2 linked regions of the Spirosoma aureum genome follow. The protein of the gene in region 1 interacts with the protein of each later gene in a pairwise test. Links are inferred from orthologs where the notes say so. Each region holds a gene or a part of one and is shown on either strand. Other genes may lie near its edges.

Region 1 (5,840 bases):
TTGGTTAGCTTTCCAGCCGAAGCACCGTATCGGACAACACCGATCGATGCCGGGTTAGAGCGCCACCGGAATGTTATACTGGTTGGCGTTGCTTTTTGCAGGTATGGTCCACGCACTAAAGTACCTTCGGTTTGCGCGTTGGCCGTAGTGAAAAGCCAACAAACTAACGTACAGATCGGGACTAATTGAGTTATTCGTAATGAGTGTTTCATGGCGAGTCTAAAGAGAGAACGTTCCATGACAAAGCTACCAGGATGGTCTGGAAATTCTGTTACCACTATGTAAACAAATACGTTTGGGCCATTTTCAAAAGCCTGTTTAGGGAGTATAGTCGGGACCATTGCCCGTTACTTTTTCCAGAAATTCCAGGTTGCCAGAGCAATTTGAGCAATCACTGCCTCACGCGTTTTTTCGTCCGCTTTTGAATCCGAAACAAATACGGCGAGGGCTATGTGTTGGCCAGTCGGGAGGGTAATCAGACCTACATCGTTGGTTGCTGCGGTTATGCCGTCTACTGTCCAGGAAGTTCCGGTTTTATGGGCTACCACGGTACCGGCTGGTAATTGGCCTTTCAGCCGATGTAGACCGGTTTCTGTTTCCGTCATCAGGCGTAACAATAAAGCCCGGCTGGAATTAGACAATCCGCGCCCTTGCTGAAAAAGACGTAACAACGCTACCACCTCTGTTGGTTTTGCCCAGTTGCGATATTGCACCGCATTGTCTCCACCGATTTCTTTCTCCGTGTTTGCGATAATGATGTCTTTAATGCCCAGACTTTTAAAATAAGCCATGATCGGTTTTGGCCCACCGGCCAGACGCATGAGAACGTCACTGGCTGAACCGTCGCTTTCAGAAACCGAGTAGCGTAACAACTCAGCTACACTTATGTCGGTGCCTTTCGGAAACTGGTCGCGCATTGGGCTGTGCTGCCGTTTGGAGACATACTCAATCGTCTCGACACGTACCTTCTGATCAAGTGTTACCTTACCCTGATCAACCAGATGCAACACGGCCATGCCTATCGGCATTTTGTAAACACTTTGCATCGGAAACCGCTGGTCTCCCAAAAGGGCTACCGATTCGCCGGTTTCAAGCAGCATTGCCGCAACGCCAACCCGGCCCTGAGCGGCACCAGCGATTTGCTCAATCTGGTTGTGAAGACTGGCCACTGATCCTCGATTGGATGACTGAGTTACCTTTTGTTGGGCTAATAGTGGATTAGAAAAGAGTAGAACAATTGGAAGCAGAAAATGCCTGATCATAAGGAATGGCTGTTTTCCGCGAAATTAGATGTTCCCAATGTACAGTGTATGTGGCCATAGTAGATTTTTAGAGTTGCGAAGCAACTCTAGAGGTAAGCATCCTGTCGCACGACGATGCGGAAGACGGTTGGAGTAGGCATTTGGAAGAAGTTTATGTATTTCTAAGCCTTAAAATAATTTACCTGGGTGTCAAATAATTGATTATGAGGTTTTTGTCTGATTGCTTATCGTCGTTTTTAATTGCAGGTTTTGATATATGACATTCTGTTAATTATTTTCAAACCCATCAAGTAAAATCTTCCACAGAATGAAACCAATTACTACTTTCTCATTGCTCTTTCCACTGGCTTTGCTGTCGGCCTGCACGACTCCTCAGGTCAATATCAGCCCACAGACTACTACGCCTACCTCAACACAGACTCCTGCTTCAGCGAAAATGGGTAGGGTCGTACAAATCACGGAGTATTTGATAAGTACTGATGGCGAAAAATCAGTGACGCTCGATGGGAAAAAATTGCTGCTTACCTGGAGGATTAAGAATGATTACAGCTACGATACCAATGATCGCCTGATTCGGCAACGAACGAGTGCCCGGAACAATGCGAGCTGGTGGGAGGAACTTTCGTACCAGTATACACCTGACCTTATCCAGCGATACCAGAACTCTGAAAGCAAAGACTTATTGAATACATTGTTGCTGAACGCAAAAGGATACCTGAAAGGAAACCAGGGTCCCGACGAATATGTGTATGATGCTGAGGGTTATCTGATAAGCTATACGGGAAATAATCAGCGGGATACCTACACTATAAAAAACGGAAATGTTATCGCGAAGGAAACCGTCTATAGCTCTGGGCTGATTCAGAAGAATAAATATGAGTATGATCTAACCAAGCCTGGCATTCCTTCGCCACTGACATTTCGGGGGCAGCAAAGCCAGAATTTGCTCCTGAAACAAACGATGGTGTCAACGTCGACGAACTCGTCCTCGCCGGAGACTACAGTATTCACCCATCAGTACGATTTCGATCCGCAAGGCCGCGCTGTGCGGGAGTTTGTCGTTTCGGACATAGATCCCAACTGGCCGTCAAGTATTCGGGAATTTGTCTACCAATAAAGTTGGTTAACTCCGCATTTGAACTGTTTCTAAGCGGTCATATCAGATCATGTAGAGCGTATAACAGTCCGAAACGAACGAAGCCCGCCAACAGGAGCCACATTGAGTTCCTGTTGGCGGGCTTCGTTGCCGTAAAAAAGTAAGACACTAGTGCAGTAAGCGGAAATGCATTCGGACTTGATTACGGAAACTTCGGAAACTTGCTGAAATCAGGTTTCCGTTTTTCAAGGAAGGCGTCTTTTCCTTCTTTGGCTTCCTCCGACAGATAATATAAGAGTGTCGCGTCGCCAGCCAATTGCTGAATACCAGCCTGTCCGTCGAGTTCAGCGTTGAACGAAGCTTTGAGCATTCGGAGAGCAATTGGGCTTTTCTCCAGCATTTTCCGGCACCAGGCAATTGTTGTTTCTTCCAGTTGATCGAGCGGCACTACTTTGTTTACCAGCCCCATGTCCAGTGCTTCCTGCGCATCGTACTGGTCGCATAAAAACCAGATTTCGCGGGCTTTTTTCTGACCAACAACGCGAGCCAGATAAGAAGCACCAAACCCGCCGTCGAAACTACCCACTTTAGGGCCGGTTTGGCCGAAACGGGCGTTGTCGGCAGCAATACTCAGGTCGCAGATAACGTGCAGCACATGACCACCACCGATGGCATACCCGGCAACCATAGCCACAACCGGCTTCGGAATCCGACGAATCTGCATTTGTAAATCCAGTACGTTCAAACGGGGAACCTGATCTTCACCCACATAGCCCCCATGACCACGTATGGATTGATCACCACCACTACAGAATGCTTCGCCACCTTCACCGGTCAGGATAACGACACCAACTCGTTCGTCCTGGCGAGCCAGTTCCATGGCTTCCGACATCTCTTTGACGGTCAGTGGGGTAAACGCATTACGTTTGTGTGGTCGGTTGATACTGATTTTGGCAATGCCATCGTAATAGCTGAATAGGATTTCCTGATATTCTTTAATCGGTTCCCAGGGGTAGTTACTTTGCATAAATAAACGAGTGAAAGAGCAAACGAGTGAAAGAGCGAAAAAGCGGCCCTTTCAACTCGCTCTTTCGCTCTTTTGCTCGATTACTCCTCGAATGAGACCTCATGATACTGCACATCCCACGTATGATCCGCCATCATGCGGACAGTGGCCAGGCAGCGTTCGAACGGAAACTTGCGTCCCCATTCGGTTGGACCAACCATAGACAACAGATCGGTTCCGTTTTTACGTTGATAGAAGTGATAGGTATGCCCAACAACCGGTTCGAAGCTCATTTGAGCTGCGTAAATCCGTTCCGATATTTCAACGCGATGCCTGATGGCGGTGGCCTGTTCTGCCAGTAGCTGCATCTGCTTGTAAAGCTGACTTAACTGCATGTCAGTTTGTTCGCGCATGGCCGCTACGGCTCGGCCTGTAATTTTACCTTTGTCTTCGGGGCGGATTATGGCTCCGCCAACCGTGTGTGCATACTCCAGAAGTCCGGGTGCTTCAGCAACTTTATCTGGAGAGATCGGATTGACAATTACTTTTGCTTCTTCCATATTGTTTGGGTAACCGCCCGGCGAGCGTCTTTGTTCGCTGTCGTTGAATGACAAAAAAAAACCATATTTACATCGCGTAAGCGATAGTATCCGCAAAATTACAACGAACCAACATGCAAAACACCTTACCCACAATGGACCGACATGAGTTTTTTCGATTAGTCGGTACCAGCGTTGGTGTGATCCTGCTAACGCGTTGCAGCGCGGGCTGCTCGAAGGGCGATGCGGGTGAACCGGCGGCTGATCCTGACCAACTGGTTGATCTGATCCTGAATCTGAATGATAAGGTCAATGAAAATCTGAAAGTAAAAGGGGGGTATGTCGTTATTAAAAATGTGATCGTAGCCCAGACAAAAGACGGCAAATTCCTCGCTGTATCGTCTAAATGCACCCATCAGGGAACAGAGTTAGTCTATAAATCGGCTGAAAATCAGTTCTATTGCCCGCTTCACCTGTCGCGGTTTGATACTACGGGTAAAGTAGTAATAGGGCCGGCTACGCTACCCTTAAAGCAGTACCAGGTTGCCGATCTTGCCAATGGAAACCTTCGCATTCACACCTAATCAAAAATTGGATAATTAAGTACGGATTATGTCGAGGTGCAAAGCCTTGTGTCTCGACAATTGATAATGATAGTAAATCCATTACTTCCTGATTCCTGGCCAACGCCCGGTTCGGCCTACGAAGCCGAAACGCTGAAATTTTGCCGGGCGTGGTTAAGTGGTCAAACGAGTTTTACTCTGCATACGTCCGGGTCAACGGGTACGCCTAAGCCAATTACGCTCACGCGGGCACAGATGCGGGCCAGTGCACACCTGACAGGCCAGACGCTTGGTCTGCAACTGGGCGATAAAGCATTGGTTTGTCTTAACATTCGTTATGTAGCAGGTGTAATGATGCTTGTTCGGGGACTGGAGTTGGGAATGATAATGACGGTACTCGAGCCATCGGGTAACCCATTGGCAGCTTTTGAACCTGATCAAACTCATTTTGATTTCACGGCACTTGTACCGTTACAACTGCAAACGATCATTGAGGCTACACAACGGAAATTGCCGATTCTGAACGACATGAAGGCTATTCTGGTGGGAGGAGCAGCTACCAGCCCTATTCTTGAACGGGCATTACAGGCAATCGATGCCCCTATTTTTGCGACCTATGGCATGACTGAAACAGTCTCACATGTTGCATTGCGTCGGCTGAACGGACCTATGAAAAGTGATCTTTTTACCGCACTGGAAGGAGTCGTACTAGGAACCGATGAGCGAGATTGCCTGCACATTACGGCGGCTGCCACCAATTTTGAGCGAATTCAAACGAACGACGTTGTTGAATTGCTACGTGAAGTAGAACCCAGCCAATTCAGGCTGTTGGGCCGGGCAGATACGATCATGAACACGGGTGGCGTAAAAGTTCAGCCAGAACAGGTCGAGCGAGTGGTGCAGGATACGCTGGCGTTGTTTGGTCAATCCAGTGTTGGGCAGGCTGAAGCGATACCCCGGTTGATTGTCGCTGGCCTGGCCGACGAACGGCTTGGTCAGCGGATCGCTGTTATTCTTGAACAAAAATCGCTGAGCAGTGACCAGTTCAGAGCCGTTCAGGAAGCCGTTCGACTTCAGGTGGGTCCATATGCAGTACCGAAAGAACAGATTGCCGTTAGTCAGTTTGCGGAAACACCTACTGGTAAAATTGACCGAAACGCCACAATCGCCCGAATCCCTTAACTTTGGGGCCAGTTGTCCGGCACACAAAAAAGCATGTCCTTCACTAGTATTCAAATTCGCTACCAAACGGCCCGGTCGTTGCCCGCGCCCTACGCTTATTTTTACACGTTGACCGTTCGTGCGGCAGCGGATAAGTCGTTGCAGATTGATCTGTCAATTACCTATCCCGATCGCGACGATATTGACGATGAC
Region 2 (5,758 bases), 2.4 Mb from region 1 along the record:
CATTCTAAACGCCGTTGTGCTGACAATCAACGGTCAGCAGTATCTGGTTCGCTAATTCATGATTGACTGCTGGAATAGTTGATTTGATGGGTTTCATTCCGCAATTTCAGCAGTCAATTAATCACTCACTATTCGCGTGAAAATTCTGATTATTGAAGATGAACGCAAACTGGCCCGGTTTATAAAGCAGGGACTTGAACAACATGGCCATGTCGCTGACCTGGCTTATTCCGGTTCAGAAGGACTCGATCAGGTTGCCGGAGGCTTATACGATCTTGTGTTGCTGGACTTAATGTTGCCCGGACAGACCGGGTTTGAGGTTCTGAAAAATCTACGAGCCTTTGGCCTGACGGTGCCGGTCATGATTTTATCGGCATTGAGTGATTCCGATAAAGTGATAGAGGGGTTGGATCTTGGCGCCATTGACTACCTTCGGAAACCGTTCGACTTTAACGAGTTGCTGGCTCGGATTCGGGTTTTACAGCGACGAACCCATTCCGGAGATAACGTCGTATTACGCATGGCTGATCTAGAAATGAGGCTTGTTTCGCATGAGGTGTTCAAGGCAGGCATCAAGCTGGAACTGACCAATCGGGAATTTGCTTTACTCGAATTATTCATGCGCCGAATCGGACTATTGGTAACGAAAAATGAGATTGCCGAGAAGGTATGGGCCGCCGATTATGACATGGGCAGTAACGTGATAGAAGTACACATCTATCAATTGCGTAAGAAACTGGATGCGGTTGGTACACGTGGACTGATTGAGACGCTTATCAGCCGTGGTTATCGGCTCAAATCGATATGAACCTGCGCAGCCGGATTGTGCTGGCCGTTACGGCTGTGTTTGCCGGAGTAAGTTTACTGGCCGGTTGGCTCATGCTGATCCGGGCCGAAAATAGCCTCCAGATCGCTTTTGATCGGGCGGTAGCGACCAGGGCTGGATGGTTACTTTCGCAGGTTAGTGTCGATCCGATTGTGTTGCCTTTGCCTACCGAAAGCGAACAGATGCGGGTAATATACCATAGTTATGGTCGGAGCCGTGAGCTTTTTCGTAGTCCTGGCTTTCCAAACGCATCCGGCGTAGGGCACGACGTTGACCGGCATCTGCGTTCTTTCAGATCCATGACGGTTCAGACTATGGCTTATCAGATTCCCAGTGGTCAGGTGAGTCTGACATTAGCAGTGCCCGATGCTAGTTTGATGCAGGATATCCGACAGTTACGCTGGGTCTTTGGGCTTGGTTGGTTCGTAAGCCTGATCCTGGCATTCCTGGGAGGATATGTTATCGCTGGATGGCTATTGAAACCAATTCAGGCAATTGTTCATCAGGCGGGAAAGATCACGAATGCAGCCACAATTGAGCCGATCGCCTTGCCAACCGCTCGTGATGAACTTTATCAGTTAACCGATACGCTAAACCAGATGCTGGCCCGAATTCGGGAAAGTGCTGAACTACAGCGTAATTTTTTTGGAGCCGCTGCGCATGAACTTCGAACACCGCTTGCCATCATGAAAACTGGTCTTGAAGTCACTCTTGACAGTGGTCAGGTAGACGGCCGGACAACACCATTCCTGCTGGGACAACTGGATGAAATAAAACGTCTGACACGTCTGCTCGACGAATTTCTGACGCTTAGCCGCCCTGATCATGCCCATCAGGTACTCAAAACAACACCGGTCGATTTGCCGGAATTAATAAAAAACTGCCTGGCTCAGTTGGAAACTGTAGCCACTGATTATGAAGTAACAACGCAGTTTGAGGAACCAACATTGCTTTCTTCGCCGATCAGAACAGATGCCGTTAAGCTGGAACATGTGTTACTGAATCTGCTCGAAAATGCGATCAAGTATGCCGTTCCGGATAGTGTGGTGAGTATCCGGTTAGTTTGGGAAAACGCACCGACGATTTTTGTCCAGAATCGAACCGTTCGGGAATCCGGGCCTGTGCTTGATCTGATGCAGCCTTACTTTCGGGCTGATCCGCTCAAAGAAGGACATGGACTGGGTTTGTGGATTAGTTATCGTTTAACAACTTTACTTGACGGAGAATTACTCCTCGATTGGCAGGAATTCCGATTTACCAGTACCTTGGTCCTGCCAGAAACTAAAATTTTAGCATAATTAAATGAAAGGACTCTATTGCGTTTTATTGCTCACGTTATCGAACATCTTTATGACACTGGCCTGGTATGGCCACCTGCAACTAAAGCAGTACCCCACATTGGCCAAGCTATCGCTTTTCGGCATTATTATGCTCAGTTGGGGACTTGCCTTTTTCGAATATATTTTTCAGGTGCCAGCTAATCGTATCGGTTCTGAAGAAACGGGTGGCCCGTTTTCGCTTTTCCAACTCAAAACAATTCAGGAAGCTGTTTCGCTGACGGTTTTCACCTTAATAACGGTCTACTTTTTTAAAACCGACAAACTCGCCTGGAATCATCTGGTTGGCTTTGTATTCCTTGTGATCGCGGTATTTTTTATCTTCAAGAAATGGTAAATGCGCTACTCGCCGACGCATAAGAGGCCAGTCATCGGGCGATCGCTGTGCGTCGGCTTCTGGTGGCCAAAAACAAAAGAATGATTACCGGCAGCTAGAGATACTTTCCTTCTTTGAGGTATTTTTTTACGTAATCAGAAACGCCTTCTTCGAGCGAATGGAATGGCCTGTCATAACCAATAGAACGAAGCTTAGCCATGTTGGCCTGCGTAAAATACTGGTATTTATCGCGGATATCGACGGGGGTATCGATAAACTCGATCTGCGGATCGCGATCCATAGCCCGGAAAGTAAGTGTCGCCAGATCGAGGAATGTACGGGCTTTGCCACTTCCGAGGTTGTAGATACCTGAATTGCGTCGGTGATGCATCAGAAATGAACAAACTTCGATTACGTCTTTCACGTAAATGAAATCACGCATCTGTCCACCGTCGGTATAATCAGGGTTATGTGACCGGAACAGCCTCATGTGACCGGATTGGCAAATCTGGTTGTAGGCATGGTAAATTACCGATGCCATACGGTCTTTATGATATTCATTGGGCCCGTAGACGTTGAAAAATTTCAGTCCAGCCCAGAAAAAGGGTTTACGTTCCTGCTCCAGTGCCCAGATATCAAATTCATTCTTTGAATCACCGTACGGATTGAGCGGCTTCAACTGCGGAATGATCGACTCATTATCATCATACCCAAACTCGCCCATACCATAAGTTGCTGCCGATGACGCATATACGAGGGGAATCTGATAATCAATACAGCGATTCCAGATTTGCTTGGAATACTCAACGTTCAGATGCTCAAAAATCTGGCGGTCAAATTCGGTGGTATCGGTGCGGGCACCGATGTGAAAAATAAATTCCACCTCCTGATAATTGTTGTCGAGCCAGCCGAAAAACTCTTCCCGGTCAACGCGTTCCTGAATCCGTTTCCCAGTCAGATTTGCTTCTTTACGAGGGTCCGAAAAATCATCGACAGCAATGATAAAATTGAAATTTTCCTGATTCAATTTGCTGATCAAACAGCTTCCGATAAAGCCAGCGGCCCCCGTAACAATAATCATAAAGAGCTAGAAGTAAACGTATTGATTGCGATAAAGAGAAAAAAGCTAGCTAGCATGAAGTGAAAGTGGCTGTAAAGATACAGATTTTAAGATGAACAAAGGAATAGCGTTTTTAGGGATTAAATTGTATTTTTCATATATGCATTAAATATACTCCAACCGCCTTTTCAACTAAACTAACGGTTTCATTAGGCCCAAAGAGTTCGTACCTTTGTGGCTTATTTTCAAAATCGGCGTTTCTGGCAACCGCCCCATCTAAACCAGAAAAATGGTCTATATTAACAGAATCGAACATTTTAACGCTGCCCACCGGCTCTACAATCCGGCCTGGTCTGAGGAGCGCAATAAGGAAGTTTTTGGCCCATGTGCCAACATTAACTGGCATGGACACAACTTTGAATTGATCGTAACGGTAAAAGGTGAGCCCGATCCGGATACAGGCTTTGTGATTGACCTGAAAGTGCTGGGTGATATTGTGAAGCGGGAGGTAATCGAGAAAGTTGATCACAAAAATCTGAATCTGGACGTCGATTTCATGCAGGGCAAAATGGCCAGCTGTGAGATCTTTATCATGGAGATCTGGAAAATTCTCGAACGTGCACTGGGCGAAGTAACAGAAGCTCATCTGCACCAGCTTCGGCTTTACGAAACACCGAAAAATTTTGTGGATTATTTTGGCGAATAGAGCCTGTATGGATGATATGGGGTGTATGATAGAGCCGATAATCAAGTCATACAACCCATAACATACAACACCACATGAACTATTACCTCATTGCTGGCGAACGTTCCGGCGATCTTCACGGGGCAAACCTGATTCGGGCCATTCGTCGCCATGATCCTGATGCACAGTGCCGTGCGTATGGTGGTGAGCAGATGGAAGATGCCGGAGCGGTACTGGTGCGACACTATCGGGAGATGGCGTTTATGGGCTTCCTGGAGGTAGTGAAAAACCTGGGTACAATCCGCCGGATCATGCGAGAATGCCAGGCCGATCTGCTTGAACACCGTCCCGATGTGCTTATTCTCATCGATTACGCCGGATTTAACCTGCGGATGGCCCGTTTTGCCAAACAGCATGGCATTCGCGTGTTTTATTATATTTCGCCGAAGGTTTGGGCATGGAACCAGCGCCGGGCATTAAAAATTAAAGCGAATGTCGATCGGCTGTTTACGATTCTACCGTTCGAAACGGAGTTTTTCGCAAAATACGATTACAACGTCGACTACGTTGGCAACCCTCTACTGGATGCTCTGGCTGATTTTCAGCCCAATCCCGATTTTCGCTCAACGCTGAAACTGGATGAACGCCCTGTTGTTGCCCTTCTCCCCGGAAGTCGCCGTCAGGAAATTACGTCTATATTACCTGCTATGCTGGCAGCAACGCGCCAGTTTCCCGATTGTCAGTTTGTTGTAGGCACAGTCAGTAATTTGCCTGCTCCGCTCTATGGTAATCTGTTGGGGAGGTACCCAACTGTTAAACGTGTTAATGACGCGGCTTATGATCTGTTGCATATTGCCACGGCTGCGCTGGTTACGTCTGGTACGGCCACGCTCGAAACCGCCTTGTTTAATGTGCCACAGGTCGTTTGCTACAAAACAACAACGGTGTCATATACCATTGCGAAACGACTGATTGCGGTACCGTTTATATCGCTTGTAAACCTGATTGCCAACCGTGAAGTTGTGAAGGAATTGATTCAAAACGACCTCACCGCCGATCGGATTACCGATGAACTACGAGCCATTTTACCCGGTGAACCGGGCCGGGATACGCAATTGGCTGGTTACACAGAGGTACAGGGGAAAATGGGCGAATCCGGCGCATCGGAGCGAGCCGGTAGTCGAATGGTCGATGAACTGAAACGCGCACAGGAAACAAAAAGCTAGCGGCTTTTAGGGAAACTAGCTTTTCAGGCAATCACACCCGTTTCCTCCCACTTCTTCAGCCAGTCTTTTTTGACGCCGTGAACCTGTGAGAAAAATTCGTAAAATGGGAGCATATCCATCTCGTAATTGCCTGTTACATAGATAGGATTGCCTATAATAACTAGTTTTCGGGGCCAGTCGAAGCCAACCGGAATAATCGGGACGTGCGCTTCAAGAGCAATGTAGTAGAAGCCTGTTTTAAGCTTTGATACATTACTGCGAGTGCCTTCGGGTGCTATGCAAATCTGTAGCTGTTCATTCTGGTTAAA

Evidence for each region. Proteins that work in one complex are often made in the same cells at the same time.
Region 2: the proteins of menB (region 1) and rfaD interact in binary tests that used the Escherichia coli proteins (3 or more experiments, as listed by UniProt). The link is inferred for Spirosoma aureum from one-to-one orthologs.

What each region holds. Positions count from the first base shown.
Region 1 is NZ_CP050063.1:4,050,062-4,055,901, forward strand. The notes cover bases 1,474-4,435. They hold menB (1,4-dihydroxy-2-naphthoyl-CoA synthase), read right to left. Parts: upstream 3,386-4,435; coding sequence 2,561-3,385; downstream 1,474-2,560. Other genes in these bases: G8759_RS15965 (hypothetical protein), read left to right, coding at 1,570-2,379; G8759_RS15975 (DUF2452 domain-containing protein), read right to left, coding at 3,466-3,924; G8759_RS15980 (QcrA and Rieske domain-containing protein), read left to right, coding at 4,038-4,435. Outside these bases: G8759_RS15955 (purple acid phosphatase family protein), read right to left, coding at 1-212; bla (class A beta-lactamase), read right to left, coding at 348-1,262; more of G8759_RS15980, read left to right, coding at 4,436-4,487; G8759_RS15985 (AMP-binding protein), read left to right, coding at 4,554-5,648; G8759_RS15990 (hypothetical protein), read left to right, coding at 5,682-5,840. UniProt on the Escherichia coli protein: Converts o-succinylbenzoyl-CoA (OSB-CoA) to 1,4-dihydroxy-2-naphthoyl-CoA (DHNA-CoA).
Region 2 is NZ_CP050063.1:1,670,820-1,676,577, forward strand. What follows is about bases 1,578-4,457. They hold rfaD (ADP-glyceromanno-heptose 6-epimerase), read right to left. Parts: upstream 3,561-4,457; coding sequence 2,595-3,560; downstream 1,578-2,594. Other genes in these bases: G8759_RS06745 (sensor histidine kinase), read left to right, coding at 1,578-2,124; G8759_RS06750 (DMT family protein), read left to right, coding at 2,129-2,500; G8759_RS06760 (6-pyruvoyl trahydropterin synthase family protein), read left to right, coding at 3,829-4,245; lpxB (lipid-A-disaccharide synthase), read left to right, coding at 4,320-4,457. Outside these bases: G8759_RS06735 (hypothetical protein), read left to right, coding at 1-55; G8759_RS06740 (response regulator transcription factor), read left to right, coding at 137-808; more of G8759_RS06745, read left to right, coding at 805-1,577; more of lpxB, read left to right, coding at 4,458-5,450; G8759_RS06770 (1-acyl-sn-glycerol-3-phosphate acyltransferase), read right to left, coding at 5,474-5,758. UniProt on the Escherichia coli protein: Catalyzes the interconversion between ADP-D-glycero-beta-D-manno-heptose and ADP-L-glycero-beta-D-manno-heptose via an epimerization at carbon 6 of the heptose.